3 regions of the Paracoccus versutus genome follow, and region 2 is predicted to be linked to each of the others. Evidence: riboswitches for the same ligand, from Rfam matches in the RefSeq annotation. Region 2 holds a riboswitch; each other region holds the start of a gene.

Region 1 (10,555 bases), 940 kb from region 2:
GCTCGCCCGCCCGCGTGCAATGGTCGCCGACCGGGACCAACATCCCGGATTATCCCAAGCTCGCGCAGCTGTGGTGGCAGAACATCGGCGACGCGCTTTCCGGCGCCAAGACCCCGCAGGAGGCGCTGGACGCGCTTTGCGCCGAGCAGGAGCGGGTGCTGGAGCGGCTGGAGCGCGCCGGCGTGCAGGGCGACCTGGGGCCCAGGATGAACGAGGAAAAGGATCCGCAGGAATGGCTGGCCGCCGAGGGCTCGCCCGTCGGCCCGCTGGAGAACGAAAAGCCGCAGGGCGAGACGATCTCCTATGACGAGCTGATCAAGTCCTGGCAGTGATGCCTTGCGGGGGCGGGGCCCTTGGGCCCCGCCCCCTTTCTGCCGAACCGCCAGCGACCAGGACAGGCCGGAGGCCGCCGATGCCCCATCTTCTTTCGATCGACCAGGGGACGACGTCGTCTCGGGCGATGGTCTTCGACGCTGGTTTGCGTCCGCTCGCCTCGGCGCAGCACGAATTCCCGCAGCACTACCCGGCCTCGGGCTGGGTCGAGCACGACCCCTCGGACCTGTGGGTCAGCGTGGCCGGCGTGGCGCGGGCCGCGGTCGAGAAGGCCGGGATCCCTGCCCGCGACATCGCCGGCATCGGCATCACCAACCAGCGCGAGACCACGCTGCTCTGGGACCGCAGGACCGGCCAGCCGCTGCACCGCGCCATCGTCTGGCAGGACCGCCGCACCGCCGACCTCTGCGCCCGGCTCAGGGCCGAGGGGCACGAGCCGATGGTCGCCGCCCGCACCGGCCTGCTGCTCGACCCGTATTTCTCGGGTTCCAAGCTGCAATGGCTGCTCGACCATGTCGACGGCGCCCGCGCCCGCGCCCGGCGCGGCGAGCTGGCCTTCGGCACCGTCGACAGCTGGCTGATCTGGAACCTGACCGGCGGCCGGGTGCATGCCACCGACGCCACCAACGCCGCGCGCACGCTGCTTTTCAACATCGCCGAGAACCGCTGGGACGAGGAGATCTGCGCGCTTTTCGACATCCCGATGCAGCTTCTGCCCGAGGTCAGGGACTGCGCCGCCGATTACGGCGCCACGCGGGCCGACCTGTTCGGGCGCGAGATCCCGATCCTGGGCGTGGCCGGCGACCAGCAGGCGGCGACGGTGGGCCAGGCCTGCTTTTCGCCCGGCATGATGAAATCGACCTATGGCACCGGCTGCTTTGCGCTGCTGAACACCGGCGCGGACCGGGTGGCCTCGAGCAACCGCCTGCTGACGACCATCGCCTATCGGCTGGGGGGCCGGACGACCTATGCGCTGGAGGGCTCGATCTTCATCGCCGGGGCGGTGGTGCAATGGCTGCGCGACGGCCTGGGGCTGATCCGGCACGCGTCCGAGACGCAGGCGCTGGCCGAGGCGGCCGATCCCGGCCAGGACCTGGTGCTGGTGCCGGCCTTCACCGGGCTCGGGGCGCCCTATTGGCGGCCGGAGTGCCGGGGGGCGGTCTTCGGGCTGACGCGGAATTCGGGCCCGGCGGAGCTGGCGCGTGCGGCGCTGGAGAGCGTGGGTTTCCAGACCCGCGACCTTCTGGAGGCGATGCGGGCGGACTGGCCGGATGCGGGCGGGGTGTTGCGGGTGGACGGCGGCATGGCGTCGAGCGGCTGGACGATGCAGTTTCTCTCGGACATCCTGGGGGCGCCGGTGGACCGTCCGGCGGTGACCGAGACGACGGCGCTTGGGGCGGGCTACCTGGCGGGGTTGCAGGCGGGGCTGTGCCCGCCGCCCGAGGAATTCGCCCGCGCCTGGTCGCTGGAGCGCCGCTTCGCGCCCGCCAGGCCCGCGCCCGAGCGCGAGGCCCGATACGCAAGGTGGAAAACCGCAGTCAAGGCGACGATGGAGGTGGCCGGCTGATCGGCCCGCGCCGCGGTCAATGACCCGGCGCGTCCTCATCCGCCGGAGCCGCCTCGCGGTCGAACGCCGCGCGCCATTGCGACAGCAGGGCCGAGGGCCCGTCCCGCCGCTCGGCCTGGCGCAGGGCGATGCGCAGCGCGGCGCGGGCATGGCGGTCGGCTGGCTCGGCCAGGGCCGAGGGCGGCTCGCCCGCCGCCAGCGCCGCCCAGACCCGCGCTTTCAGCGCATGGCGCTCGGCATCGCCCCAATCGGCCAGCATGGCCTGGAACCCGGCGAAGGCGGCGGCGTCGAAATCGCGGTCCTGGCCCAGGCTGTCCATGACCGGGCTGGCCGGGTGCAGCCCCGCGACCGGCACCAGGCCGGGCGGGATCGGCGTATTCGCCGAATGGGTGCGGCCGGCGCGCAGCAGCGGCGGCAGGATATGCGTATGCGGCCCGACGGGCGAGACGCCGCCGGTATCCGGCCCGCCGATCTTCTGGTAGACCTCGATCCGGCCGATGCGGCTCAGCGCCACGCGATGCGGATGGGCGGGCAGGATCGCCGCCATGGCGCGGCTTTCGGGGTCGAGGACCGAGCGGCCGCATTCCGCCCGCAGCCGCGCGACCAGCACAGGATCGTCGCTGCGGATGCAGAAATCGACCTGCGGCTGGTCCAGCCCCAGGTCGAACAGCACCGCCCCGCGATCCTGGTCGCGCAGCGCGCCCGCGTCGGGGCCAAGCTCGGTCAGCACCTGGCGCCGCGCCGTGCCCAGCCGCCCCTGGGGCAGGCAGAGCGAGACGCCCTGCTGCCAGCGATGCGGCCGTGGGCTCAGCGCCTCCCACGCCACCAGGATCACCTCGGCCAGGTCGTCCAGCCGCAGCCCGCCGCGGGCGGTGACGATGCCGCATTCGCCCAGGGGCTGGGGCGGCGGATCGCCCGCGACATGGTGGAACTCGGCAATGGCCCCGAACGAGCCCATGGACCAGCCGGCGCCGGTATCGGTCAGCGCCGCGGCAAGCCGGGCGGTCAGCATGTCGGTCATCGGTCTTCTCCCTCAATGGTGTCGAGCGGCTGGAACAGGATGCCGCCGGGGCCCTGCGCCAGATGGGCGGTGATGCCGAAGACGCGGGCCAGGTTCGCGGCGGTCAGCACCGCCTGAGGCGGGCCGTCGGCGGCGATCCGGCCCTGGTGCAGCAGGATCAGCCGCGTGCAATGCCGCGCCGCCAGCCCCAGGTCGTGCAGCGAGGCCAGCACCGCATGGCCCTGTCCGGCCAGCCGGCGAAACAGCCGCATCGCGTCGATCTGCGCCGCCGGGTCGAGCCCGGCGATGGGCTCGTCCGCGATCAGAAGCGGGGTTTCCTGGGCCAGGGCGCGGGCGATCAGGGTGCGGGCCTGTTCGCCCCCCGACAGTTCGGTGGCGCGGCGGTGGCGCAAGGGATCCAGGTGCAGCGCGGCGATGGCGCGCTCGATGGCGGCGCGGTCGGTTGCGCCGACGGAATGCGGATGGGCGATGCGGCCAAGCGCCACCAGCGCCTCGACCGGCATCGGCCAGGCGATCTCGCGGCCCTGCGGCATGTAGGCGGCGGCGCGGGCGCGTTCGCGCACCGAAAGCCGCGCCAGCGAGCTGTGCCCCCGTGCCGGCAAAAGCCCCAGCGCCGCGCGCAGAAGCGTGGTCTTGCCGGCGCCGTTCGGACCCAGAAGGCCCACGAACTCGCCTGCGCCGATGCTGAGGTCGATGCTGTCCAGCACCGCCTGGCCGCCGCGGTGGAACGAAAGGGCGCGAAGCTCGAGCATGGTCACAGCCCCTCGCGCCGGGTTTTCAGGATCAGGTGCAGGAAGAAGGGCGCGCCGACCAGCGCCGTCAGCACCCCGAGCTTGAGGTCGCGGCCCGGCGCGATCAGCCGCACCGCGATGTCGGCGGCCAGAACCACCGCCGCGCCCCCCAGCGCCGCCGCCGGGACCAGCCGAGCCGGGCTGGCGCCGACCGCGCGGCGCAGCACATGCGGCACCACCAGCCCGACGAAGCCCACGGTGCCGGCGACCGCCGTGGCGCCGCCGATCAGCGCGGCGATGCCCGCGACCAGCATCAGCCGCAGCCGGCCCAGATGCACGCCGCTGGATGCCGCCGCGTCCTCGCCCAGCGTCAGCGCATTCAGCGCGCGGCGCATGGGCCAGATCAGCACGAAGCCCAAGCCCATGAAGGGCGCCGCGATCCAGACATGCAGCATCGAGCGGTCGGCCAGCGAGCCCATCATCCAGAACACGATCTCGTTGATGGCAAAGGGGTTGGGCGACAGGTTCAGCACCAGCGAGGTCGCCGCCCCCGCCAACGCCGAGATGGCGATGCCGGCCAGGATCAGGGCCAGCGTGCCGCCGCGCGGCCCGGCAAGCATCAGTACCAGCAGCACCGACAGCGCCGCCCCCGCCAGCGCCGCCAGCGGCAGGCCCAGGGGAAAGGCGGCGGAAAGCCCGGTCTGGATCGCCAGCACCGCCCCCAGCGCGGCCGAGGCGCTGGTGCCGATCAGCCCCGGCTCGGCCAGCGGGTTGCGCAGGAAGCCCTGCAGCACCGCCCCCGCCATCCCCAGCGCCGCGCCCACCAGCAGGCCCAGGATGGCGCGCGGCAGGCGCAGCTCGCGCATGACCAGCGCCAGCAGGTCGTCGCCGCCGCGAAACAGCGCGGCCAGGCTTTCGCCGGGCCCGATCCCCGCCGGGCCGGTCAGCAGCGAGGCCAAGAACAGGGCCACGACCAGCGCGGACAGCGCGGCTATCAGCAGCGGGTAGCGCGGCCCGGTCATGGCCGGGCCTGCAAGGCAAGGCGCGCGTCGCGCAGCTGCGAGACGGCGCGCAGGATATGCGGATTGCCGCAGACCCAGTCGGGATCGGACATGAGCTCGGCAGGCCTGCCGCGGGCCAGCGCCTGCAGCGCCGGGTGGTCCAGCACCTCCTGCGCGCGGGCATGCCCGGCATAGCGGCGGCCCTCGACCAGCAGGTCGGGGTCGGATAGCAGCAGCGTTTCCAGCGGCAGCACCCCGCCCGAGGGCAGGCCGAGTTCGTCGGCGACATTGTCGAAGCCGGCCAGCGCCACGATCTCGCCCGCCAGGCTGTCCGAGCCCGAGCTGTAGCCGTTCGCGGCATAGAGCGCGGCGCGCGGCCGCGGGCCCTGCGCATCCGAAAGCCGCGCCAGATCGGCGTCGAAGCGCGCGAGCATGGCGCGGGCCTGGGCCTCGCGGCCCAGCACCGCGCCCATGCGGCGGATATTGGCGCGGATGCCCGCCAGGTCGCTTTCGATCGGAAAGACCTCGACCGGGATGTTCAGGCGGCGCAGCAGCCGGACGGTCTCGGGCGTGGTCCAGGCCCCGGCCAGCACCAGGTCGGGCCGCATCAGGAAGATTTCCTCGGCCAGGCCATGGTTGACGGGCAGGCGGCCGGCCTCGACCGCCATGGCCGAGGCGCTGGGATCCTGCGCCAGATAGGAAACCGAGACCAGCTGGCCCGGCGCCGCCAGCATCATCGCCAGCTGGTCGGTGCAGAGGTTCATCGACAGCACCCGGCGCGGCGGCTCTGCCGCGGCGGGTTGGAAAAGACCGGGCAGGATCAGGCCGGCCAGAAGGCCGGCGACAAGGCCGAGCCGCCTTACCATTTCGCCGTCAGGCCGGCGTAAAGGGTGCGGCCCTGCGAGGCATAGCCCCAGACATCGGAATATTCCTTGTCGAACAGGTTCACCACGCGTCCGGTCACGCGGAGATTCTCGGTCAGGTCGTAGCCCGCCGCCAGGTTGACCACGGTATGGGCGGGTATTTCCCCGACATCGTAGCTTTGCGAAGCGGGATCATAGGTCCAGTATTGGGTATCCCAATTGCCCGAGACATGCCGGATGTCGGCCGTGACGGTGCCGCGCCCTTCCAGGACGGCCAGCGTCGCCGACAGGCCCAGTTCGTGCCGAGGCCGGCGCACCTCGACCGCGCCGCTGGGTTCCTTGGCGTCCAGATAGGTGTAGTTCAGCGCGACATCCAGCGTGTCGGTCGCCTTGATGCGGGCGGTCACCTCGACCCCTTCGCGCGGGCTTTCGCCGGGCAGGTTGCGATAGCTGATATACTGCGTGCCGTTCTCGACGCGCATCACGTAATCCTTGATCTCGTCCTCCAGATCCTCCTTGAACCAGGTGACGTCGACCACGCCCATGCCATTGGGAAGTTGCGCCTCGACGCCCAGGTCGAATCCGCGGTTCCTTTCGGGCTTCAGGTTCGGATTGCCCAGGTAGACCGAAGAGCCATAATCCGCATTGGCGTAAAGCTCGAAATAGGACGGGTTGACCAGCCCGGTCCCGGCCGAGGCGTGCAGGCGGAAGGGCCGGTCCGGCACGTGCCAGGACAGGCCCAGGTTCCAGCTGGTGAAGTCCTCGAACACCTTGTTGCCGTCGTGGCGGACACCGGCCTGGACATCCAGCCCGTTGTCCAGAAAGCCGCGATACTCCAGCGCGACCGAGGTCATCTCGCGCCGGTTTTCCGGGGCCGAGGAGCTTTCGTCCCTTTGCCGCTCGGCCAGCACGTTCAGCAGGTGCGACGCCTCGGCCACCGTGCCGTCGATGCCGAAGCTGCCGCGGTATTTCAGCTTGCGCGTCTCGCCGCGCGTGACCGGGCCGCCCTCGTAGCTTTGCTTGTAGATCGTGTCCTGATAGTCCAGCCGATGCGTCAGCCGGCCGCCCAGCATGGAATATTCGGCCCAGATCCCGCCCTGGAACTCGTCGCGTTCGCTGTATTTGTGCGGGTCGTCCACCACATATTCCTGCGCGCTGGTCGCGGACCAGCTGGTGGAATCGTAATCGTATTTCTCCTTCGCGCGGCGCAGGGTGGTGCCCAGGCGCAGATCCTCGCCGATCTGCCAGTCGCCCGAAAGCCCGATGGTCTTGCGGTTGGTCCCGTCCTTTTCGCCGCCGTCGCCCGACTGGTCATAGCCGTGGTCGTCCCGCGCCGAGAGGGTCAGCGCGATCCCGCCCTGCGCGCCGCGCTGGCTGACATGGGCCGAGGCGGCGGCGCCGTTGCCCAGCTCGACCGAGCCGCCGTAATGCAGCCCCGGTTCCCCCTTGCGGGTGATGATATTGATGACGCCCGCCGAGGCGTTCGAGCCGTAATAGACCGATTGCGGCCCGCGCAGCACCTCGATGCGTTCGATATTGGCGGTCTCCAGCCCGGACAGGATGTATTCGTCGGCCCCGCCCGTCGCCTCGATCCCGTCGATCAGGATCAGCGTGTGGTTGCCCTCGCCGCCGCGGATGCGGACTTGGGTGAAGGTCGAGCCGGTGGCCGAGACCGAAACCCCCGGCACGGCGCGCAGCGCGTCCTGCACGGTGGCGATGCCCCTGGCCTCGATCTCGGCGGCGGTCAGCACGGTATGGGCGCGGGCATAGCCGCCCTCGGCCACGGCGGTCAGCCCGCCCGAGATCACCACCTCGTCCAGGCGATAGCCTTCCTGGCCGGTGGCGGCCGCCGGCAGCAGGGCGGCGGTGGCGGCCAGCAGGGAAACCGGAGTTCTGAACATTCCAAAGCCTTTCCAGCACGGGCCCGCGGCCCGCGATTTGCAGAAATGCCCTGCGGAAAGGCTGGCAGGCCCGACCGCAAGACGACGATCGTCACCTCTGCGGAACGGCCGCTTTCCAGACGCGCCCCGCGCCGGAAATGGGTGATCGCCACGGCAGGTCTCCTGGCTCGCGGATCGCTGCTCAGGCCGGCCTTCCCAGGAGATCCCAGTGGCACGTTCGACCGTCGCTCACCGCTTACAGTTGCGGGGGCAGCCCCGGCCTTGCCCTGGCCGCATCGCGGCCGGCGGGCGCACCGGTGTTCCCTTTTCATCCGGCGCGCAAGCCCGCCGGAACCGTAGCGGCCCCGCATTGCCGCAGCCGGGCGCCGGCTGTCAAGCGGCAATGCACCCGGCACCCGGCCGCCGCGACAACCTGTCCGGGAACGCGGCCGCGGAACCGCCCGCCGGGCCGCGGCATTGGGTCAGGTATCCGACGGAAGGGAAGGTCAAGCGATGGCCATGCCGCAGATCCTGGCCGTGCTGATCCTTTGCGCGATGATGGCGCTGTTCGTCTGGGGGCGGCTGCGCTACGACGTGGTGGCGATGATCGCGCTGCTGGCCTCGCTGCTGGCCGGCACGGTCAAGCCGGAGGAGGCGTTCCGCGGCTTCAGCGACGACATCGTCATCATCGTCGGCAGCGCGCTGGTGGTCAGCGCCGGCATCTCGCGCTCGGGCGTGATCGAGGCGGTGATGCGCCGGATGCTCGGGCGGTTGCGGACCCTGCGCTGGCAGCTTCTGGTGCTGGTCGGCTCGGTCACGGGCCTGTCGGCGCTGGTCAAGAACATCGGCGCGCTGGCCATGCTGATGCCGGCGGCGCTGAAGATGGCGCGGCGCTCGGGGCATTCGCCCTCGGCCTATCTGATGCCGATGGCCTTCGGCTCGCTCCTGGGCGGGCTGATCACGCTGGTCGGCACCTCGCCCAACATCATCGTCTCGCGGGTGCGCGAGCAGATGACGGGCCAGCCCTTCACCATGTTCGACTATGCGCCGGTCGGCCTCGGCCTGTCGCTGGTGGGGCTGGTCTTCCTGCTTTTCGCCCATCGGCTGCTGCCGCGCGACCGCCGTGCGACGGCCTCGCTGAGCGAGGCGGTGAACATCAGCGACTATCACACCGAGGCCACCGTCCCCGAGGGCGCCGGCATCGTCGGCATGACGGTGGGCGAGTATCTCAGCGCCGTCGATGGCGAGGTGGCCGTGACCGGGCTGATCCGCGGCGGCGCGCGCCGCGCGGTGACGCTGCCCGACACCGTGATCGAGATGGGCGACACCCTGCTGTTGCGCGGCGAGCCGAATGCGCTGGAACGCGCCGTGACCAAGCTGGGCATGGAGCTGACCCGGCAGGATGCGGGGGCCGAAGAGGGGCTGCCGGCCGACAAGATCGGCGTGATCGAGGCGGTGATCGCGCCGGCCTCGCTTCTGGTCGGCCAGACGGTGGGGCGGATCGCGCTGTTCGACCAGCATGGCGTGAACCTGATCGCGATTTCGCGCGCCGGGCATCGCATGACGCAGCGGCTCAGCCGGACGGTGCTGGCGGCGGGCGACGTGCTGCTGGTGCAGGGGCCGATCGAGCTGTTGCCCGAGCGGATGCGCGTGCTGGGCCTGCTGCCCCTGGCCGAGCGCCATATCCGGCTGGGCGGGGTGCGCAAGCAATTGCTGCCGGTGCTGATCCTGGCGGTCGCCATGGCGGCGACGGCGGCGGGGCTGGTGCCGGTCGCCGTCGCCTTCTTCGCCGCCGCCGTGCTGATGATCCTGACCGGCGCGATCAGCGCCGAGGCAGCCTATGAGGCCATCGAATGGCCGATCCTGATCATGCTGGGCGCGCTGATCCCGGTCAGCGAGGCGCTGCAAAAGACCGGCGTGACCGACCTGCTGGGCGCGTGGCTGTCGCAGGCGGCGACGGGCCTGCCGGTCTGGGGCGCGGTGACGCTGATCCTGGTCACGGCCATGGCGGTCACGCCCTTCCTGAACAATGCCGCGACCGTGCTGGTCATGGCCCCCATCGCCGCGACCTTTGCCGACCAGCTCGGCTATCGGCCCGATGCCTTCCTGATGGCGGTGGCGGTGGGGGCAGGCTGCGATTTCCTGACCCCCATCGGGCATCAGTGCAACACGCTGGTGATGGGGCCGGGCGGCTATCGCTTTGGCGACTACGCCCGGCTGGGGGCGCCGCTGTCGGCGCTGGTGGTGCTGACCGGCGTGCCGCTGATCCTGCTGGTCTGGCCGGTCTGACGGGCGGTCAGACGCGGCAGTGTGACGTCCCGGTTCAGCCCGTCTCGGCCAGCGCGGCGCGGATGGCGCGGGCCAGGCGGCGGCAGCCCTCTTCCAGCCGCTCGGGCGGGTTCAGGGTAAAGTTCAGCCGCAGCGAACGGCGGTCCAGCCCCTCGGGGTCGAAGACGCTGGAGGGCGAGATGCAGACCCCCTCGGCCATCGCATGATGCAGCAGCCGGTCGGTGTTCAGCCGCGGATCGCGCGCCGTGGCCCAGACGAACATGCCGCCCACCGGCACCTGCCAGTCCAGGTCGCCCGCCAGATGCGCCTGCATGGCGGCGCAAAGCGCGTCGCGCCGGGCGCGATAGATCGCCAGCACCTCGGGGCGGATGCGGTCGGTGATCCCCGCCTGCAGCGCGCGCAGCGCCAGCATCTGCGACAAGCCGCTGGAACACATGTCCGAGCCCTGCTTGGCGGTGGCCAGCGCCGCGATCATCTCGGGCGCGGCGATCACCCAGCCGACGCGCAGCCCCGGCGCCAGCTCCTTGGACAGCGACCCCATGTAGACCACCGGCCCGTCATAGGGGCCGGGCCGCGCCCCCGCCGACAGTTCGAGCAGCCGCGGCAGGGGCTCGCCTTCGTAGTAAAGCGCGCCGTAAGGGTCGTCCTCGATCAGCCAGGTGCCGGTGGCATGGGCGGCGGCGACCAGCGCCTGCCGCTCGGGCAGGGCCACCAGCCGGCCGCTGGGATTCGAGAAATTCGGCACCGTATAGGCGAATTGAGCCCCCGCCAGCGCGGCATGGGGGTCGAAATCGTTGCCCTCGATCCGCATCGGGCGATAGCGCGGCGCATGCGGCATCCAGGCGTCGAGCGCGCCTAGATAGGCCGGGC
Region 2 (10,555 bases):
CGCGCTGGTCCAGGTCCGGGAAGTCAAGAAATCATACCTGCGCACGGTAGAGCAGATATATCGGGAGGGCGTCGAAAAGGGGGTTTTCGTGGATGTCGATCCTCATATAGCTGCAAGCATAATTCTGGGGATGACGCTCTGGATGTATAAGTGGTATCGCCCCGGCGGGCGGCATTCGGTGGAAGATGTCACCTCGGCCATCATCAATTTTGCTTGCCATGGGTATCTGAAACCGGACAACCTGCCCGCCGGGCTTTCGCTGACACCCGCATCGGCAGAGGCCGGAGGTGAGGAAGGCATCGGGCACGGCTCCGGCCGGCCGCAAAGATAGCCGTTCGGCCCGAGCCCACCGGCCGGATGCGGTCGATACCGTCGGCATAGACGAGCCCGCTGCCCCCGGTTCCTTCGCCACGGCATGCCGGCCCCCAAGGCCGGCTTTCAGCCCTTGCGCACCGGACGGCTCGTGGGTGTTCCGGTGCTGCGGCAGGGCTGCAGGACATGGTCGGCGACACCCAGCGCCGCCAGTTCCGCGCCCATCCGCGCCAAGGCCGCCCCGTCGATCAGGGTGGGATCGACCGTCGTGCGCACCTGGTGGGCCGTGCCGCTGGCCAGCAGCAGCCGCAGGCTTTCCCTGGCCCTGTCGCCGCTGCCGGTTGCGCCCGTCACCCGCCGATAGCCGGAAAACGGCGCCTTCACGTCGAAGCCGACCCAGTCGCAAAGCGGCAGCACCGCCGCAAGCCGGGCGGGGTAGGGGCCGGCCGTGTGCAGGCCGGTCCTGAACCCCAGGGCCCGGACCGCCCGCAACGCCTCGGGCAGGCCGCGCTGAAGCGTCGGCTCCCCGCCCGAGAACACCACGCCGTCGAGCAGGCCGCGCCGTCCCGCCAGAAAGCCCAGGACCTCTTGCCAATCCAGCGCGCCCTCGGCCTCGGGCGGGATGAGATGCGGGTTGTGGCAATAGGGGCAGTCCCAGGGACAGCCCTGCAGGAAAAGGGTGGCGACCAGCTCGCCCGGCCAGTCGCAGCTGGACAGGCGCTGCAGGCCGCCGATGCGGATCTCAGCCAAGATCGGCCCGCCGCTCGCTGAAATACAGCCGCTCGCGGAATTCGCCCTTCTTGCCGCGGTTGAACGAGGATACCGGGCGGTGATAGCCCATCACCCGCGTCCAGATCTCGCAGGGCTGGCGTTCCTCATCCGCCAGCAGGATTTCTTCCGGTCCGGTTTTCCGGTCGTCGAACATGGTCTTTTCCTTCCTCAATGCGCGGCCGATTGCCGCTTTTTCGCGATAAGCTCTTCGTCGCAGCGCGGGCAGAACGCGTGTTCGCCCGCGATATGGCCATGCCTGGGGCAGACCGAGAATGTCGGCGTGACGGTGATATAGGGCAGGCCGAAATTCTCCAGCGCCCGGCGCACCAGCTTGCGGCAGGCCTCGGCCGAGGACAGCTGCGTGCCCATGTAGAGATGCAGCACCGTCCCGCCGGTGTATTTGCGCTGCAGCGCCTCTTGCCGCTCCAGTGCCTCGAACGGGTCGTCGGTAAAGCCGACAGGCAGCTGGCTCGAATTGGTGTAATAGGGCTCGTGTTCGGTGCCGGCCTGGAGGATGCCGGGAAAACGCCTGCGGTCCTCCTTGGCGAAACGATAGGTGGTGCCCTCTGCCGGCGTCGCCTCCAGGTTATAGAGATGTCCGGTCTGTTCCTGGAAGGCGGTGATGCGCGCCCGCAGATGGTCGAGCAGCCGCAGCGCGAAGCCATGTCCCCATTCGGTGGTGATGTCATGCGCATCGTCGGTGAAGTTGCGGATCATCTCGTTGATGCCGTTGACGCCCAGGGTCGAGAAATGATTGCGCAGCGTGCCCAGATAGCGCCGGCTATAGGGAAACAGCCCGTCGTCCATCAGCCGCTGGATCACCCGGCGCTTGATCTCCAGGCTGTCGCGGCCCAGGTCGAGCAATTCGTCCAGGCGTTGCAGCAGCCCGGCCTCGTCGCCCTTGTGCAGATGACCCAGCCGCGCGCAGTTGACGGTGACGACGCCCAGCGAGCCGGTCTGCTCGGCGCTGCCGAACAGCCCGTTGCCGCGTTTCAGCAGCTCGGTCAGGTCAAGCTGCAGCCGGCAGCACATGGACCGCACCATGTTCGGCTTGAGGTCCGAGTTCAGGAAGTTCTGGAAATAGGGCAGGCCGTATTTCGCCGTCATCGCGAACAGCAGCTTGGCGTTCTCGCTGTCCCAGGGAAAATCCGGCGTGATGTTGTAGGTCGGGATCGGAAAGGTGAAGACCCGGCCCTTTTCGTCGCCGCGCGCCATCACCTCGATATAGGCGCGGTTGATCATGTCCATCTCGGCCTGCAAGGCGCCATAGGTGAAATTCATCGGCTGCCCGCCGATGACCGGCACCTGGTCGCGCAGATCCTCGGGGCAGACCCAGTCGAAGGTCAGGTTGGTGAACGGGGTCTGCGTGCCCCAGCGCGAGGGGACGTTGAGGTTGAAGATCAGCTCCTGCATGGCCTGCCGCACCTCGGCATAGCCCAGCCCATCCTTGCGGATGAAAGGGGCCATATAGGTGTCGAAGGAACTGAAGGCCTGCGCGCCGGCCCATTCGTTCTGCAGCGTGCCCAGGAAGTTCACGATCTGGCCGATGGCGCTGGACAGGCGCTTCGGCGGCCCGGCCTCGACCTTGCCGAGGACGCCGTTGAACCCCTCGGTCAGCAAGGTGCGCAGCGACCAGCCGGCGCAATAGCCGGCCAGCATGTCGAGGTCGTGGATATGCAGGTCGCCCCGACGATGCGCCTCGCCCACGGCGGGCGGATAGACATGCGACAGCCAGTAATTGGCCACCACCTTGCCCGAGACGTTCAGGATCAGCCCGCCGAGCGAATAGTCCTGGTTGGCATTGGCATTCACCCGCCAATCGGCGCGGTCCAGGTATTCGTTGACCGACGAGGCGACATCGACGGCGACATCCCTTGCCGGCGCGGCGGGCGGGGGCGTAAGCGGCGCCGGCATCAACGCGCCCTCCCTTGCCTGCGGCTTGCTGCCGCCCTTGCGGTGCTGCGGACGGCGGCGCCGGCCTTGGCAGGTCTGGTGGTGAAGGATGGCCGCATCTGTTCCCCGTGCTGCTGGGGGCGGGGCAGGCCAGGACGCATGGAGCCCTGCGGCGACAAGGCCGCATTGCCAGGCGCACCGCCGGGACACCCCGCCCGTGGTTCATCGTCATCATCACGGCAGGTCTCCTGGCTCGCAGGTCGCTGCCCTTGCCGGCCTTCCCAATGCCGTGCGGCACCAGTGGCGTGATCCGGCGCAGGCTCGCTGCTTACAGTTGCGGGGGCAGCGCCGGCCTTGCCCCGAAAGGCGCACCGGCTTCCCTCTTCGCTTTCGGACCGGATCGACCCGAAAAAACCGTGATGCCTACATATAGGGATGACGGCGCCGTATCCGTCAAGATATTGTGGGGACCTGCGACATTTTGTGCAGGATAGTCCGGCCGCCTGGGCAGGGACCACGAAGCCCGATCCCGATCCGGGGCACGGCCTTGGGCGGGCTGGTTGCGAGATTGCGCTGCACGTAGCTTTGGATCGTCCCCCGGCCTTTGTGCCCATGGCCGTAGGCAGGGCCGGCACCGGAATGACCTTGGGCAGGAACGGCCGGCATGGATGCCTTTGCCAGCCTGGCTGACAGGGGCGCTAGCAGGCTGCTGAAAAAATCCGTGCGACAGGAGAGCTTGGGCCGGGAACCGGGAAATTCGCCTCAATTCTGCCGGAAATGCCCGGTTTTCAGGCCGATATTCGCCGAATCCAGAACGAATTCCGCCACGACGCCCTGTCATGGCCCTTTTTCCACAGTCTGCTAGATCGTCACCTTGACGAAGCTGTCGCGCAGCGCCGCGGACCAGGCGGCGGACATGGCCATGAAGGCCGGGTCGCCTTCCAGGATGCGGCGCTTGTGGCTGACCCGGCAGTCGTCCTTGCGGATCACCGCCAGGTCCAGCGGCATCCCCACCGACAGGTTCGAGCGCAGCGTCGAATCCATCGACAGCAGCACCGCCTTTTGCGCATCGGCCAGCGAGGTCTGGGGCGTCACCACCCGGTCGAGGATGGGCTTGCCGTATTTGTGCTCGCCGATCTGCAGGAAGGGGGTGTCCTCGGTCGCCTCGATGAAATTGCCCTCGGGATAGATCAGGAACAGCCGCATCTCGCCGCCGGCGCGCTGGCCGCCGACGATCATGCTGGCGCTGGCCTGCTGGTTCAGGTCGCGGCACTGGTCCACGATCTCGCGCCGGGTGCGGTTCAGCGTCCGGCCGATGATCGTCGCCACCTGCAGCATGGTGGACGCGCGCATGATCGAGGTCTCTTCATCGGCCTCGGGCAGTTCGATGGCCTCTTGCAGGCGGGCGATGGTGGTCTGGGTCAGCGACAGGCTGCCGGCGGTCATGATCGCGATCACCCGCTCGCCCGGCTGCTCGAAGAAGAACATCTTGCGATAGGTCGATATGTTGTCCAGCCCGGCATTGGTCCGGGTGTCCGAGAGCAGGACGAGCCCCTCGTTGAGCTTCAAGCCGACGCAATAGGTCATGACCGTTCCATGGCACCAAATCCCCCGAGGGATACGACCGCCCCGCGCCCGGCGCAACAGGCAGGGCTACTGCTCCATCTCCTCGACCTGCACCCGCACGTCCAGGCTTTCCTCGCCCGTGCCGAAGGTGGTGCCGCGCACCGGCGCCGCGTCATCCGCATCCAGACCCGAACCCAGCCGGACATAGCGGTCGTCGGGACAGCAGGCATTGGCCGCATCGAAGCCGACCCAGCCCAGGGCGCCGACATGGACCTCGGCCCAGGCATGGGCGGCGTCATGCGGCTCGCCCCCGGCGTTGGAATGCAGATAGCCCGAGACATAGCGTGCCGGCATACCGCGTTCGCGGGCGCAGGCGATCAGCGCATGGGCATGGTCCTGGCAGACGCCCTGGCCGAGCGCCAGCGCCTCGGCGGCGGTGGTGTGCGACTCGGTCACGCCGGGGACGTAGGCGATGGCGGCCGATACCGCCTCGGCCAGCCGGTGGGCCAGGTCCAGCGCATCCTCGCCCTGCACGGAACGGGCAAGCTCGCATAGCCCCGGATCGGTCCCGGTCACGGCGGTCGGGCGCATGTAGACCAGCGGATGCACGGTCTCGCGATGGTCGCGCAGCACGCCGGCGGTGTCCCGCGTCTCGACCTGGCCGGCGATCGAGACCACGACCTCCTGCACCGGGCCGCGCACGGTCCAGCCCTCGATCCAGTCGCCGGCGCCGTCGCGGAAGCTCGCGCCGCGCTGGCCGCCCGAGACCGAGATGGTCCAGCCCGAGACCCGCTGCCCCTGGTGGACCGAGGGGGTCAGGCGCAGGCTCTGCACCAGCCCCTGCGCCGGCGGATCGTAGAAATAGCTGGTTTCATGGATGATCTTCAGCCGCATGACATCTGCCCCCTACATCCGCCCGCTCAGGTAATCGTCATGCACGGCGTTCGAGATGCTGGCCAGCTCGTTGATGAACCAGGACAGGAACTCGTGCAGCCCTTCGTCGAAGATCGCCTCGATGTCGCGCGCCATCAGCTGCTCCAGCGTCTCATGCGCGCGGCCCGAGGCGCTGGCCGGCACCTCGGCGCCATAGCGGCGCACCAGGCCGTCCAGATGCCAGACCGCCTCGTAAAGCGAGGTCAAAAGCGACCGCGGGCTCTCGCCGTTCAGGATCAGGAAATCCGCCACCTTGCCGGCCGTCACCTCGCCGCCATAGGCCCAGTGGAAGGCCCGATGCGCCGAAAGCGCGCGCAGGATCACCTGCCATTGATAGTTGTCGAGACCCGAGCCCACGAACTCCACCCGCGGCAGCAGCACGAAATATTTCACGTCCAGCAGCCGCGCGGTCGCGTCGGCGCGTTCCAGCGAATAGCCCAGGTTGACGAAATGCCAGCCGTCGTTGCGCAGCTGGGTCGCATTGATCGCGCCGCGCACGGTCGAGCCGTGCCGGGTGGTGAAATCGGTCAGCATGGCGGTATCCAGCCGGGCGCGCGGCTGCCGCTCCAGCGCCCGCAGCTCCTGATAGGCCATGTTCAGCGCATCCCAGACCTGGCTGGTCAGCGCCGTGCGCACGATCCGCCCGCCCTCGCGCGCCCGCTCGATGCAGGAGGCGACCGAGGACGGGTTGGCATGGTCGAAGAACAGCCAGCTTTCGATGTTCTCCTGGGTGATCTCGTCGCCGTAGCGCTCGGCAAAGGCGGCCTGCGCCCCCGAGGCGCGCAGCAGCGATTCCCATTCGTTGCGATAGCCCTCGGCGGTATTGGGCAGCAGGGTGATGCGCGCGCCCACGTCCAGCAGGCGGGCGGCGGTTTCGGCGCGTTCCAGGTGGCGGCCCATCCAGAACAGGTTGGCGGCGGTGCGGCTGAGCATGGCTGACCCTCCCATTATTCCGACAGGATCCAGGTGTCCTTGACGCCCCCGCCCTGCGACGAGTTCACCACCAGCGAGCCCTCGCGCAGCGCCACGCGCGTCAGCCCGCCCGGCACCAGCTCGATCCGGTCGCCGCAGAGGCAGAAGGGCCGCAGGTCGACGTGGCGCGGCGCCACCCCCTCGTCGACAAAGGTCGGGCTGGTGGACAGCGCCAGCACCGGCTGGGCGATGTAATTGCCGGGGTCGGCCTGGATGCGCAGGGCAAAGGCCTCGATCTCGGCCTGGGTCGCGCAAGGGCCGATCAGCATGCCGTAGCCGCCCGAGCCATGCACCTCCTTGACCACCAGATCCTTGAGGTTGGCCATGACATAGCGGTAATCCTCGTCCTTCCACAGCGTCCAGGTCTGGACGTTGCGCAGGATCGGCTCTTCGCCGAGGTAGAAGCGGATCATCTCGGGGACGAAGGTATAGACCGCCTTGTCGTCGGCCACGCCCGCGCCCGGCGCCGAGGCGATCGAGACCCCGCCCGAGCGATAGACATCCATCAAGCCCGGCACACCCAGCATGGAATCGCGGCGGAAGCACAAGGGATCGAGGAACTGGTCGTCGATGCGGCGATAGATCACGTCCACCCGCTTCGGCCCCTGGGTGGTGCGCATGTAGACGAAGCCGCCATCGACGAACAGGTCGCTGCCCTCGACCAGCTCGACGCCCATCAGGTTCGCAAGGAAGCTGTGTTCGTAATAGGCGCTGTTGTAATGGCCGGGCGTCAGGATCACCACGGTCGGCGGTCCATCGCATTTCGCCGGCGCCACCGAGGCGAGCGTGCGGCGCAGCAGTTCGGGATACTGGTCCACCGGCTCGATGCAATTGTTGCGAAACAGCGCCGGGAACATGCGCATCATGATCTCGCGATTCTCCAGCATGTAGCTGACGCCCGAGGGGGTGCGGCAATTGTCCTCGAGCACGTAGAACTCGTCCCGGCCGGTGCGGACGATGTCGATGCCGACGATATGCGAAAACACCCCGCGCGGCGGCACGAAGCCGACCACCGCCTTTTCATAGGCCGCGTTCTGGTAGACCAGCCGGGCGGGGATGCGGCCGGCGCGCACGATCTCGCCCCGGCCATAGACGTCGCGCAGAAAGGCGTTGAGCGCCCGCGCCCGCTGCTTGATGCCGCGTTCCAGCCGGCGCCATTCGCTTTGCAGGAACACCCTGGGCATCATGTCGAAGGGGATCAGCCGGTCCGGGTCGCCGCCCTCGCCATAGACCGCGAAGGTGATGCCGATGCGGCGGAACAGCGCCTCGGCCTCGGCCTGCTTCATCTGGCGGATCTCGGCAGGCATGGCCTCGATCCAGTCCGAGAGCATGGCATAGGGTTCGCGGACCCGGCCGCCATCGACCATTTCATTGTAATACATCGTCATCGCCGCCACCCTTGCCTCTGCCCATGATCTTCGCATCTGGGCGGGCACTGTCCACAGCCGGGCCGCCTGCGGCCAAAGCGAAATCAGGATTTGACGAGCGTCGGGCATTTTCTGGCGGAATAATAGGCAGAAAGCGAACCTCGCCCGCTGAAAGCGCCGGAAAGCCCTGCGATGGGGCCGCATCGTCCCTGCCGGATTTGCGGGCAGCGCGCCCAGGCGGCGCAAACGGCGTGGAAGCCGATGCCCCGCTCTCACCCCCCGGCAGCCCGCATCTGAGTCAGTCTGGCTATCTGGCTGTCAGCGGCGGCGCAAATCCTCGACGGGCGTGCGCAATCCTTTCACCCGCGGATATCCGGCGGGTTCACAAGGTGAGCCGCCAACTGTGCCGTGAGCGAGAATGCAACGACGATGGAGGTTTCGGTCTGGCGCGGGTCTGGTGGACCGGGGCGTCGTGGCAACCAGACCGTGCTCGACGTCGTCAGCGGGATCCAGCGGACCGTCGATCCGTCCCTGACCTGTCGCTCTGCCTGCCGCCTCGGCATGTGCGGGATGGTCGACGGCCGGCCGCACCGGACCTGCTGCCCGCATGCCAAGCGCGTGCTGGCGGTTGGCAGGCTGCAGGTCCGCTGCGGAACCTGCCGGTGATCGAGGATCTGGCGGCGGCCATCAGCCCAGCCGGACGGACGGGGAACGGATGAGCCCGGCCCCGCTGCCGAGGGCGATCGAATACGACGAGCAAGGGGTTCCGGTCCGGGGCCTATGACCGCAAGATCCTCGGCGGGATATTTCGCTCCAGTTCGGCCTGGCGCTGGCGGCCAAGGATCTGAACCTTGCCTTGATCTATGCCGCCAGCCTGAACCTGCCCTTGGGCGCCGGCGCCGCGGCCTTCCCGGTCCATGCGATGTCGCGGGCGGATGGCTTTGGGCAGCGCGGCGGGTCGGCGGTGCTGGAGACGCTCAGGCGCAAGGCCGCCTTGCCGGGCGTGGCGTTCAGCGGGCAGGGAGCCAGCTGAAGCGCCCCGGCCCGGCCGTCGCGACGTGCTGATGATCGCATGGCCCCTTGGGGAGTCTTGCGCGGGGCCGTCATTCGATCCGGGACAGCAGCGCCTTGGGCAGGTCGATGCCTTTGGCGGCGGCGGCCTGGCGCAGGGCGATGCGCCTTGATCCGGGGATGCGGGCGTGCGGCTGCGCCTCGATGGCTGCGGCCAGGCGCTCGATATGGGGCAGGGCGTCCGTGCCGCCGATGATCCGGGATCAAGGGCGATGATGAGAGATCGGGCGGGACGACCGCCCGTCCGCGATGACATTTCCGGCGATGACCCAGCGGGTCGCGATGGTCCTGGCAGTCGCCTGTTCGGTCGGGGCGATCCGGTTGTCGCAACTGTGGGGTGGTCGCGGCGCCGGGGCGGCGCTGGCCGATTTCCGCGCGGTCTTGCTGGCCATGGGCCTGGCGGGGGGCTTGCCGCGCTGTCCTTCCTGCGCCTTGCCGCATCGACCGGAGCGGCGGCGCTGGCCCGCCCGCCGGCCTGCCGATAGGGTTCCTGCCAGCGGCTTCCGCAGCCGGCCGTCACGTCCCGAAGCGGCCGAACCTCAGGACGACGCCGCCGAGCCGGTCGGCCTGCGGCAGCACCAGCGCGTCGTCGATCCAATGCGCCTCCAGGCCGGCCGCTGCCGCCTTCTCTGCAACATCGGCAGGCCGGGCGGTCATCAGGTCGATGGCCGCGACGCTTGGCAGGGTCGCATCGGCCAGCATGTTCGGGATGGTGCCGTGCCGCGCGATGAACCCGGCGCGGTCGGTCACGGTCCAGCCGCCCCTGGCGGTGGCGATCCGCAAGGTCCGGGGGTCCAGCCTTTCCGCCTTTGCGGCATGGATGCGCTCGAACCAGTCGACGACCGCGGCGGTGTCTTCGGGATCGGCGACCACCGTCAGCCCGGCAATTCCGGTGACGCCGTTCGGGTGATCCATCCATTCGGGATATTCGATGAGATCGCGGCGGAACTGCTGGCATGCGAACAGCGAAAGCCGCGGATGCCGGTCGTTTGCCAGGATCTTCAGCTGCGTCCGCGTCCGGTCCGGGGTTCCGTCCGAGCGGGTGACGGCGCGGCCGAAGTCGATGGTGCCGGTGACGGTCACGCCCCGCCGCCCCAGTGCCTCCGCGTCGGCGGCGGCATCGGCGGAGTTGAGCGCGGTCAGGCAGACGCCCTCGCGTTGCGCCAGATGGGCCTCGACATGGCGGCCGAAGCGAAAGCCGCCGGCCTCATGGCCATCCAGCAGTGCGGGGTCGCCGATGCCGACGATCTCGAAAAGCTGGTCCCTGAAGATCAGCACCGTCGTGCTGGTGCCCCAGGGATGCTGGCTGAAGCCGCGGCTGAGAAAGCCAAGCCGAAGATAGCTGTCGCGCACCGCGACGATGTCGTTCACGCAAACGAGCGCGTGATCGATGCCCAGCGAACGGATCATGCAGACTCCCGCAGGAAAATGCCCAGGGGCGGGCCGGAACGCAGCATAGTCGCGGGGAATGGGCGCGGTCAAACCGTGCCGCAGGGGGCGGGCGACCACTGCGGGATGCGCGCGGGATCGGCGCGGGTTGCGACCGATCCCCCGTGTCACGGACCGCTTCCCGCGATCAGCCGGGCGCGTAGCCGAAGCTTACCTGCGGTTCGGCCGCGGTCTCGACCCAGATGCTTTTCGTCTGGGTATAGGCCAGCAGCGCCTCTTGC
Region 3 (10,555 bases), 920 kb from region 2:
CCGTGCCGAGGTGGCGATAGCTCAGATCCTCGTCGAAGGTGCTGGCCTCGTTGACCTGCAGGATCTCGCTGCACAGGTTCGACATGCTGATGCGGCCGGCGACCGGGTTGGCGCGGTTCACCGTGTCCTCGAACATGATATAGGGATAGCCGCTTTCGAACTGGATCTCGGCCAGGGTCTGGAAGAAGGCGCGGGCGTTGATCTTTTTCTTGCGGATGCGCTTGTCGTCCACCATCTCGGCGTATTTCTCGGTGACGGAAATCTCCGAGAAGGCCATGCCATAGACCTTTTCCACGTCATGGGGCGAGAACAGGTACATGTCCTCGTTCTTCTTGGCCAGTTCGAAGGTCACGTCCGGGATCACCACCCCGAGCGACAGCGTCTTGATGCGGATCTTCTCGTCGGCATTCTCGCGCTTGGTGTCCAGGAAGCGCAGGATGTCGGGGTGATGCGCGTTCAGGTAGACCGCCCCCGCGCCTTGCCGCGCGCCCAGCTGGTTGGCATAGGAAAAGCTGTCCTCCAGCAGTTTCATCACCGGGATGACGCCCGAGGACTGGTTCTCGATCCCCTTGATCGGCGCCCCGGCCTCGCGCAGGTTGGTCAGCATCAGGGCGACGCCGCCGCCGCGCTTGGAAAGCTGCAGCGCCGAATTGATGCCGCGGCCGATGCTTTCCATGTTGTCCTCCAGCCGCAGCAGGAAGCACGAGATCAGTTCGCCGCGCGATTTCTTGCCGGCGTTCAGGAAGGTCGGCGTCGCGGGCTGGAACCGGCCCGACAGGATTTCCTCCATGAAGCGCATGGCGAGATCCTCGTCGCCGCGCGCCAAGGCCAGCGCGACCATGACCACCCGGTCCTCGTAGCGTTCCAGATAGCGCCGCCCGTCGCGGGTCTTCAGCGTGTAGCTGGTATAATACTTGAAGGCGCCCAGGAAGGTCGGAAAGCGGAACTTGCGCGCATAGGCCGCGTCCCAGATCCGGTGCAGGAAGGCGCGCGGATACTGGTCCAGGACTTCGGCCTCGTAATAGCCTTCGTCCACCAGGTAGCCCAGCTTCTCGTCCAGCGAGTGGAAGAAGACGGTGTTCTGGTTGACATGCTGCAGGAAATACTGCCGCGCGGCCTTGCGATCCGCGTCGAAGCGGATGCGGCCCTCGCCGTCGTAAAGGTTCAGCATCGCGTTCAGCGCGTGATAGTCCAGCTCGGCCTTTACGCCATCGTCAAGCATTCCGTCCCCCAGAATTTCTCAAGCCCCGCACGGACGCGGGAAATATCCAGATCAGTCCCCGCCAGCTCGAATCGATACAGCACGGGGACGTTGCACTTGTCAGAAATCACCCGGCCGGCCAAGGCATAGGTCGCCCCGAAATTGCGGTTGCCGGCGGCGATGACGCCGCGCAGGCCGGCGCGGCGGGCGGGATCGTTCAGGAAGCGGATCACCTGCTTGGGCACCGCGCCCCGGCCGGTCCCGTCGGCATAGGTCGGGCAGATCAGCACATAGGGCGTTGCCGCCTCGGGCAGCGGATCGCACGGCGAGACCGGGATGCGCCCGGCCGCCAGCCCCAGCCGCGCCACGAAGCGCGCGGTGTTCCCCGAGGCCGAGGAATAATAGACCAGCCCGCCCATGGCGCCGGTCAGGACAGCCGGCCGATCATGTCGGGCCGGAAGCCCGCCCAATGCGCATCGCCGGCGACGACCACCGGGGCCTGGCGATAGCCCAGCGAGACGACCAGTTCCATCGCCGCGTCGTCCTCGGTCAGGTCGATCAGCTGATAGGCCAGGCCGCGCGCGTCGAGCGCCCGCGTGGTGGCGGTGCATTGCACGCAGGCGGGCTTGGAGTAAACGGTGATGGACATGGCTCGGCTCCTTCTGTTCTGTCGGCAAGAGGGGGCCGGGCCGATGGGCGTGCCACCGGACCCTGTTCCAGCCCCGCGCCCGCCGCACGGTTTCGTCCTTTCGCGCCATGGCAGGTCTTCTGACTTGCGGGTCTCGGCTTAGCCGGCCTTCCCGGAGCCTTGGCCCCAGTGGCATTCCAGCGTCGCTCGCCGCTTACAGCTGCGGGGGCAGTGCCGGCTTTTCACCGGCTTCCCTTTTCATCCCCGAGTCGGCCCCAGGGCAACCATGACCCCGGCAGTTAGCCACGGGTCACGGGCCGGGTCAATCCATATTTAGTGGATGGCCGGGCTGTGCCCGGAATATCTGGTGGGTTCCCGGATCGCGCCAAGGGCTCGATTTGCCGCCGGGCCATGGTGGTGGGCAGGCTGCGGCCACGGGCCGCCGCACCTGCGCGGCTGTTGGATTATGGCAACAGGCGCGGGGACATGGCATGGAATGACGTCGCGTCGTTTGACAAAGCGCGACAATTCGCCCTCTTGCGTGGATCGCGCGCGCGTGAACCGGGGCTCCGTTCCCGTTCCCGTTCCCGTTCCCGTTCCCGTTCCCGTTCCCGTTCCCGTTCCGGCGCGCCAGAGCGCAAGCCATTGATAAGTCAACACTTCATGTCGTCTCTGCCTGCCGGTGGAAGGGGATGCATCTTTGTGCCGGGATAACCCATGAACAAAACCCATCCCAAACCGCCAGCCTCGGGGTCTGCCGCGCAATTGCTGCCGACCCTGGGCCTGCTTCCGGTCCTTGCCATTTCCGCGGGGGTCGGCGGCCCCGCCCAGGCGCAGGACACCGTGACGCTGGACACGGCGGTCATCCGCCGCCAGCAGGGCAGCGAGGCCGAGACCCGCTACAAGACCACCGAAAGCGCCTCGGACAAGATCACCGCGCCGCTGCTCGACACGCCACGGACCGTCACCGTCGTGACCGCGCGCCAGATCAAAGAGCGCGGCGGAAGTCGCAGACCCGGTTGCCGCTGCTGCTCAAGGGCATCATGTCGGCGCATGATGCCGAGCGTGCGGTCGCGGCTGGGGTGGACGGGGTGATCGTCTCGAACCACGGCGGGCGGGCGCTGGACACGCTGCCGGCGACGGCCGAGGCTCTGGCGGTCGTCGCCCGCCAGGTCGCCGGGCGCATTCCGGTGCTGTGCGACGGCGGCATCCGTCGCGGCACCGATGCGCTGAAGGCCCTGGCGCTGGGGGCATCGGCGGTGCTGGTCGGGCGGCCGCAGATCCACGCCCTGGCCGTGGGCGGCGCGGCGGGAGTCGCGCATATGCTGACCATCCTGCGCGCCGAGCTGGAGGTCGCCATGGCCCTGACCGGACGCTGCGACCTGGCCGGGATCGACGAAACCGTGCTTTGGCCTAGCCCTTGAAGCTGCGCCACAGGCTCAGCGCCGCATCCGACAGGTCGCCCAGTCGGGCCAGCACATGTTCGCGCCCCAGCCCCGGCCCGTCCTCGGCCCGGTCGAGCCGGCGCAGCAGCCGCAGCACCCGGCGCTTGTGGATGCCGGTCCAAAGCTGGACCGGATCGGCGACCAGCCCGGCAAAGGTCGTCAGGACCGAGGCGAGCATGGCCAGCACCACCCCGGTCAGCAGCAGATCCACGCTGGAAAGCTCTCGCGGGAAGGCGCCATACCACATGCGGCCGGCCCAGCTTCCCAGCGCGAAATCCTCGACCGCCTGTGCCTGCGCCCGCAGATGCGCGACCGGCCCGGCCAGCGAGATCACCCCCGGCGTGGCGCGGTGGAACAGCAAGAGCCCCGAGCCCAGCACCAGGACCGAGGTGGTGATCTCGGAGACCGCATTGCGGGTCTCGGCATAGTCCGAGACGGCGCGGGCGACGCTTTGCGGCGCGGCCTGGGGCGCCAGCCCCTTTTCGGCCAGGTCGTCGATGAAATGGGCCAGATCGGCCTCGATCCTTTGCGCCACGTCGGATTTCAGGAAGATCTGCCGGCGCGACAGCCAGTCGCCGGCGCGCCGCAGCCCGATCCGGCGCAGAAGCGGCGCGGCCAGCCGCACCAGCAGGAACAGCGGCGACAGCATGACGTTCACCGGCGCACGCAGCAGGTCGAGGCCGAGCGCGTGGCGATGCAGCGCCAGCGTGCCGCGCGGGCCATAGCGGGCGCGGACGAAGCGGTGGACCTCGGTCTCGCGCCGGGTCATCGGACGGGGGTCGGCGGGCTTTAGGGCCATGGGCGCGGTCCTTTGGCGGATCGCGCCCAATCTAGGCATCGCGGCGGGGCGGCTCAATGCCGCGCGGTCACAGCAGCGCGACCAGCCCCAGGCCCAGGGTCGAGATGAACAGCCAGGCCAGCGCGCCAAGCGCCAGCGGCCGGACGCCCTTGGCGCGCAGCTTGCGGATGTCGGTTTCGAGCCCCATCGCCGCCAGCGCCATGGTCAGCAGAAAGGCGGTCAGGCCGACCACCTCGGCATGCAGCGCCTCGGGCAGGGGCAGGGCGCTGTTCAGCAGCACGACGGCGATGAAGCCCAGCACGAACCAGGGCGTCGGCGCCGAGCCATGCGCGGCCTTGCCGCCGCGCCGCGCCAGCGCGCCCAGCACCAGGATCAGCGGCGCCAGCAGCATCACCCGGCTCAGCTTGGCCACGGTCGCGGCCTGCCCGGCCTCGGCGCCATGCTGGAAGCCGGCGCCGACGACCTGCGCCACCTCATGCACGGTTGCACCGACCCAGATGCCGTAATGCGAAGGCCCCATCGCCATCATCTCGCCCAGCAGCGGCATGGCGATCATCGAGAGCGAGCCGAAGACCGTCACGCAGGCGATGGCATAGGCCACGTCCTCGTCCGTTCCGCGCGTGACCGTGTTCGTCGCGATCACCGCCGAGGCGCCGCAGACCGAGGTGCCGGCCGCGATCAGCTCGGCCAGCCGCGCCTCGACCCCCAGCGCCCGCCCGGCCCATTTGGTGAAGACGAAGGTCGCGGCCAGCACCACCGCGATCACCGCCACCCCCGCCAGGCCCACGGCGCGCAACTGCTCCAGCGTTAGCTGGAAGCCCAGCAGCACGATGGCGAAACGCAAGACGCGGCGCAGCGAAAAGCCGATGCCCGGCCGCGCCGCCTCGGGCGTGCCGGCCAGGTTGCGCAGCGCCATGCCCAGCACCATGGCCACCACCAGCGGGCTGAGCGCCGGGATGCCCGAGAAGCGCTGCACCGCCGTCGCCAGGACCGCGATGCCGAAGGTCAGCCCCAGCCCCGGCAGCGTGGCGGAAAGCCAGGCCGTGATCGCGGAAGATGTTTGCTGGTTCTGCTCGGTCGAGGACATGATGGCGCTTCCTTGCTTGCAAGGCGGAACATGGTCCCGGATACACGTTCAATCCATCGCATTATATTTGCCATATCGTTCGATTTTGCTTATCAGTTGGCCATGACGCTGGAACAGCTCCGCATCTTCCTTGCCGTGGCCGAGCGGCAGCATGTCACCCGCGCGGCCGAGGCGCTGAACCTGACGCAATCGGCGGTCAGCGCTGCCGTCTCGGCGCTGGAGGCGCGGCATGGCGTGCGCTTCTTCGACCGGGTGGGGCGGCGCATCGTGCTGACCGAGACCGGCGAAGCCTTCATGGCCGAGGCGCGCGCGGTGCTGGACCGCGCCGAGACGGCCGAGATGGTGCTGGAGGATCTGGCGCGCGAGCCGCGCGGGCGGCTGCGGGTCCATGCCAGCCAGACCGTCGCCAGCTACTGGCTGCCGCCGCGGCTGGTCGCGCTGCGCGAGATGCATCCGGGGATCGAGCTGCGGCTGACCGTCAGCAACACCACCCAGGTCGCCGATGCGGTGCAGGAGGGCGGCGCCGACCTGGGGCTGGTCGAGGGCGCGGTGGCGCATGGCGATCTGCACCGGCAGGTGGTGGCGCGCGACCGGCTGGTGCTGGTCATGGCGACCGATCACCCCTGGGCCGGGCGCGACGCCGTGCCCCTGGCCGGGCTGGCGGCGCAGAACTGGATCCTGCGCGAGCCGGGCTCGGGCACCCGGTCCGAGTTCGAGACCTGGATGGCCGGGCAGGGGCTTTCCGTGGCCGGGCTGCCCCTGGCGCTGGAACTGCCCTCGAACGAGGCGGTGCTGAACGCGGTGGCCGCCAGCCAATGCCTTGCCGCGCTGTCGCAACGCGCGGTGGCGCGGCCCGCCGCCGCCGGCTGGATCCGCACCCTGCCGCTGCCGGGGGCAGAGCGGCCGTTCTCGCTGCTGACCAATCCGCAGCGCTATCGCACGCGGGCGCAGCAGGCGCTGATCGGGATCCTGACGGACGAGATCCTGACGGACGAGATCCTGACGGATGAGGGCTTCGCCGCCGGCCTCCCCTAACGCGAAATGGCCTGCGCCATCGGGAGGGAAGGCGCAGGCCGTCTTCTCGGAGGCTGGCGGGGCCGGTCGCGCGGGCCCCGTTCAGCCCCGCGAGGCGACTTCGTCAGCCATGCTGGGGCTGCGACATCGGCGCGTCCTCGTCCAGCACGTCCAGCGTCGGCACGTCCTCGCCCTCGAGGATGCGGCGGGCGCGGTCGCGGTCGATGTCCCCCACCCAGGAGGCGACGACCACGGTGGCGACGCAATTGCCCAGGTAGTTCCCCAAGGCGCGGGCGATGCCCATGAACCAGTCGACCGACAGCACCAGCACCAGCCCGATGGCGGGGATGGCCGGGATCGCGGCCAGTGTCGCGGCCAGGATCACGATGGCCGAGCCCGGCACCCCATGCGCGCCCTTGGACGTCACCAGCGCCACGCCCAGGATGGCCAGAAGGTCGGTGGTGGACAGCGGCGTGTTGGTGGCCTGGGCGATGAAGACCGCCGCCAGCGTCAGGTAGATCGAGAAGGCGTCGAGGTTGAAGGAATAGCCCGTCGGCACCACCAGCCCCACGGTCGAGTCCTTGATGCCCAGGTGTTCCAGCTTGCGCATGGTCTGCGGCAGCACGGCGTCGCTGCTGGCGGTGCCGGCGACGATGCCGACCTCGGTGCGCAGGTAGCGCAGCAGCTTGAAGATGCTGAAGCCCGCCAGCCGCAGCACGAAGCCCAGGATCACGAAGACGAAGATGGCGATGGTGACATAGAACAGCCCGACCAGGTAGCCCAGCTGCGCCAGCGAGCCGATGCCGTATTGCCCGACGGTGAAGGCGATGGCGCCGAACACGCCCAGGGGCGCCAGCCGGACGATGAAATACATGATCTTGAAGGTGACGTCCCCGGTCAGCTCGATCATGTGCAAAAGCGGCTTGCCGCGCTCGCCCACCAGCGACAGGGCGCAGCCGAACAGGATCGCGACCAGCAGAACCTGCAGGATGTCGCCCTGGGCGAAGCCGCTGATCATCGTGGTCGGGATCAGCTTCATCAGGAACTCGACGGTGCCGCCGCTGCTGACTTCATGCGCGCGGTCCACATAGGCCGACAGCGCCGAGGCGTCGAGCTGGCTCACGTCGATGTTCATGCCGTGGCCGGGGCCGAACAGATAGGCGACCGCGATGCCCAGGGCCAGGGCGATGGTGGTGATGATCTCGAAATAGACGATGGCGCGGACGCCGACCTTGCCGACCTTTTTCAGGTCGCCCGCGCCGGCGATGCCATGCACGACGACGCAGAACACGATGACGGGGATCAGCATCTTGATGAGCTTGATGAACCCGTCTCCCAGCGGCTTCATCTTGGCGGCGAATTCGGGCGCGAAGAAGCCGGCGACGATCCCCAGCACCAGCGCCACGCAAACCTGTCCAAACAAGGACCTGGACCAATTCGGCATGTGTTTTCTGTTCCTCCCTGTGACGGAAGGGGGGCCGCGATGCGCCCGATGCATCTCCTCGCGCATCGGGCGCATGGCCGCGGCCGGTCCCCTCATGCCGAAGAGTGTTGGCCAAGGGCACATCCGTGTCTAATATCGATTTACCGTTAATCCATAGGGTGACGATATGAGAATGCGCCAGCTTCGCTGCTTCGTCGTCCTGGCCGAAGAGCTGAACTTCACCCGCGCCGCCCGGCGGCTGAACATGTCGCAGCCGCCGCTGAGCACGCAAATCCAGACACTTGAGCGCGAGGTCGGCGCCGAACTCATCAGCCGTACCAGCCGCAAGGTGGCGCTGACGCGGGCGGGCGCGCTGTTCCTGCCCAGGGCGCGCAACATGCTGGACCAGTATGAACGCAGCCTGCAGGAGATCCGTGAAATCCAGCAGGGCCAGGACGGATTGCTGGAAATCGGGGCAACCGGCTCGATCCTGCGCGGCGGCCTGGCCGAGTTGCTGGCGCATTTCGCCCGGCTGCACCCGCGAATCACCCTGCGCGTCCACGAACAGACCCCGGCCGCGCAGCTGACCGAGGTGCTGAGCCGGCGCACCGACGTCAGCTTCAACCGCTCGGTGCCGCGCGACGAGGAACTGGCCTATGAATACGGCTGGCGCGAAGAGATGGTGGCGCTGGTGCGCAGCGACCACCGGCTGGCCGGGCGCACCTGCGTCTCGATCGACGACCTGCGCGAGGACCAGCATGTCGTGCTGCGCCCCGACAGTTCCGATTTCGCGGCCTATGTCATGGCCTGCATCGTCGCCTCGGGCTATCGGCCGCGGGTCTCGCAGCAGGTGGTGGACGCGCAGTCGGTCCCCAGCCTGATCGTGGCGGGCTTCGGGGTCAGCATCGTGCCGGCGGGCATCGCCAGGCTGACGGCGGGGCCGCTGACCTTCCTGCCGATCCGGCCCGACCCGCCGGTTTCCGAGGTCTATATCGTCTATCACCACCGCGACCCGGTGCCGGCGCTGCAGCTGTTCCTGGCCGAGATCCGCCGCAGCCTGGGCCACGATCCGGCCGGGCCGGCGCGCTGAGGGCTCGACCCGGCGGGGGCCGCGCGGCATCATCGCGACCGGAGGTGCCCGATGACCGAGATGCTGCGCATGCTGCGCAAGCTGGCGCAGATGAACCGGCTGGCCAATGCCCGGCTGCATCGCGCCTGCGCCGCCCTGCCGCCCGGCGGATACGAGGCGCCGCGCCCGTCCTTCTTCGGCTCGATCCGCGCCACGCTGAACCATGTCCTGCTGGTCGACCGCTTCTATATCGATGCGCTGGCGGGCCGGCCGCTGGACAAGGCCGCGCTGGCCGAGGCGGGGGACTGCCCGGACCTTGCGCGGCTGGCCGAATGGCAGGCGCACGAGGACGACCGCCTGCTGGCGCTGGTCGCGGCGCTGACGCCCGACACCCTGGCGGAAATCGTGCCGGTGGATCGCGGCTCGCGCATGCAGCACGACCGCTGCGACGACCTGCTGTCGCATCTGTTCCAGCACCAGACCCATCATCGCGGGCAGGTGCATGGCCTGCTGTCGCAGGCCGGCGTGGTCCCGCCGCAGCTGGACGAATTCATCGTCGGCGACGATGCGGCGGCGCGGGCCGAGGACATGGCGCGGCTCGGCTGGACCGAGGATCAGCTGATGCGGCCCTAGTTTCGCTTTGACTTGCGGGCCGGGACAGGATAGGCGGGCGGCTTGGCTCCGCATTCCGGGCCGGCGGGCCATGGGAGGGCCCGGCCGCAAAGGGGATGGTGCCTTTCACCGGATGCGCCCCCGCATCCCCTTTCTGGCGAAGAAGATGAACGAACATGATATTGCCGCGCCCTTGGCCGCGGCGCTGGCGGCCAAGGGCTATGCCAGCCTGACCTCGGTGCAGGAAGCGGCGCTCGCGCCCGAGGCGCGGGGTCGCGACGTGCTGGTCTCGGCCCAGACCGGCTCGGGCAAGACCGTGGCCTTCGGCCTGGCCATGGCCGGCGACATCCTTGCGGGCGACACCCTGCCCGACGCAGAGCAGCCGCTGGCGCTGGCCATCGCGCCCACGCGCGAGCTGGCCTTGCAGGTGGCGCGCGAGCTGGGCTGGCTTTACGAACAGGCGGGCGCGCGCATCGCCACCTGCGTCGGCGGCATGGACTATCGCACCGAGCGCCGGGCGCTGGAGCGCGGCGCCCATATCGTCGTCGGCACCCCCGGCCGCTTGCGCGACCATATCGAGCGCGGCTCGCTGGACCTGACCGCCCTGCGCGCCTGCGTGCTGGACGAGGCGGACGAGATGTTGGACCTGGGTTTCCGCGAGGATCTGGAGTTCATCCTGGGCAGCGCGCCCGAGGAACGGCGCACGCTGATGTTCTCGGCCACCGTGCCCCCGGCCATCGAGGCGCTGGCCCGCGACTTCCAGCGCGACGCGCTGCGCATCCAGGCCATGGGCGAGGCGCGCCAGCACGGCGACATCGACTATCGCGCCCTGTCGGTGACGACCCGCGACCGCGAGCATGCCATCTTCAACACCCTGCGCTTCTACGAGGCCAGCCGGGCGATCATCTTCTGCAAGACCCGCGCCAACGTGAACCACCTGCTGGCGCGCATGGGCAATCGCGGCTTCAAGGTGGTGGCGCTGTCGGGCGAGCTGTCCCAGCAGGAACGCAGCCACGCCCTGCAAGCGCTGCGCGACGGCCGGGCGCGGGTCTGCATCGCCACCGACGTGGCGGCGCGCGGCATCGACCTGCCGGGGCTGGAGCTGGTGATCCATGCCGACCTGCCGACCAATCCCGACACGCTGCTGCACCGTTCCGGCCGCACCGGCCGGGCTGGGGCCAAGGGCACCTCGGTGCTGATCGTGCCGGCGGCGGAATACAAGCGGGCGCAGCGCCTGCTCCAGCGCGCCAAGCTGGTCGCGGAATGGGGCAAGGCCC

Evidence for each region. Region 2 has a riboswitch for cobalamin ahead of E3U25_RS03350 (ribonucleoside triphosphate reductase). Riboswitches for the same ligand answer to the same signal wherever they lie in the genome.
Region 1: it holds a riboswitch for cobalamin, as region 2 does, so the genes downstream of both, E3U25_RS08090 (TonB-dependent receptor plug domain-containing protein) here and E3U25_RS03350 (ribonucleoside triphosphate reductase) in region 2, are expected to answer to the same signal.
Region 3: it holds a riboswitch for cobalamin, as region 2 does, so the genes downstream of both, nrdH (glutaredoxin-like protein NrdH) here and E3U25_RS03350 (ribonucleoside triphosphate reductase) in region 2, are expected to answer to the same signal.

Annotation. Positions count from the first base shown of each region.
Region 1 covers NZ_CP038196.1:1,619,482-1,630,036, reverse strand. The annotation lists gene E3U25_RS08120 (ABC transporter substrate-binding protein) at 1-332, shown strand, start outside; gene glpK (glycerol kinase GlpK) at 413-1,900, shown strand; gene E3U25_RS08110 (DUF6925 family protein) at 1,917-2,921, opposite strand; gene E3U25_RS08105 (ABC transporter ATP-binding protein) at 2,918-3,679, opposite strand; gene E3U25_RS08100 (FecCD family ABC transporter permease) at 3,676-4,674, opposite strand; gene E3U25_RS08095 (ABC transporter substrate-binding protein) at 4,671-5,519, opposite strand; gene E3U25_RS08090 (TonB-dependent receptor plug domain-containing protein) at 5,513-7,417, opposite strand; cobalamin riboswitch at 7,553-7,770, opposite strand; gene E3U25_RS08085 (SLC13 family permease) at 7,910-9,685, shown strand; gene E3U25_RS08080 (aminotransferase-like domain-containing protein) at 9,720-10,555, opposite strand, start outside.
Region 2 covers NZ_CP038196.1:683,223-693,777, forward strand. The annotation lists gene E3U25_RS03335 (TetR/AcrR family transcriptional regulator) at 1-331, shown strand, start outside; gene E3U25_RS03340 (anaerobic ribonucleoside-triphosphate reductase activating protein) at 439-1,062, opposite strand; gene nrdD (anaerobic ribonucleoside-triphosphate reductase) at 1,055-1,237, opposite strand; gene E3U25_RS03350 (ribonucleoside triphosphate reductase) at 1,252-2,997, opposite strand; cobalamin riboswitch at 3,198-3,410, opposite strand; gene E3U25_RS03355 (proteasome-type protease) at 3,838-4,563, opposite strand; gene E3U25_RS03360 (transglutaminase family protein) at 4,630-5,436, opposite strand; gene E3U25_RS03365 (alpha-E domain-containing protein) at 5,449-6,408, opposite strand; gene E3U25_RS03370 (circularly permuted type 2 ATP-grasp protein) at 6,423-7,835, opposite strand; gene E3U25_RS03380 (hypothetical protein) at 8,671-8,847, shown strand; gene E3U25_RS03385 (VOC family protein) at 9,402-10,295, opposite strand; gene E3U25_RS03390 (aldehyde dehydrogenase family protein) at 10,462-10,555, opposite strand, start outside.
Region 3 covers NZ_CP038196.1:1,605,520-1,616,074, reverse strand. The annotation lists gene nrdE (class 1b ribonucleoside-diphosphate reductase subunit alpha) at 1-1,222, opposite strand, end outside; gene nrdI (class Ib ribonucleoside-diphosphate reductase assembly flavoprotein NrdI) at 1,204-1,620, opposite strand; gene nrdH (glutaredoxin-like protein NrdH) at 1,629-1,850, opposite strand; cobalamin riboswitch at 1,943-2,133, opposite strand; partial or broken gene E3U25_RS25025 (alpha-hydroxy acid oxidase) at 2,804-3,253, shown strand; gene E3U25_RS08045 (DUF6635 family protein) at 3,243-4,073, opposite strand; gene E3U25_RS08040 (YeiH family protein) at 4,141-5,160, opposite strand; gene E3U25_RS08035 (LysR family transcriptional regulator) at 5,263-6,195, shown strand; gene E3U25_RS08030 (C4-dicarboxylate transporter DctA) at 6,299-7,618, opposite strand; gene E3U25_RS08025 (LysR family transcriptional regulator) at 7,791-8,687, shown strand; gene E3U25_RS08020 (DinB family protein) at 8,739-9,299, shown strand; gene E3U25_RS08015 (DEAD/DEAH box helicase) at 9,445-10,555, shown strand, end outside.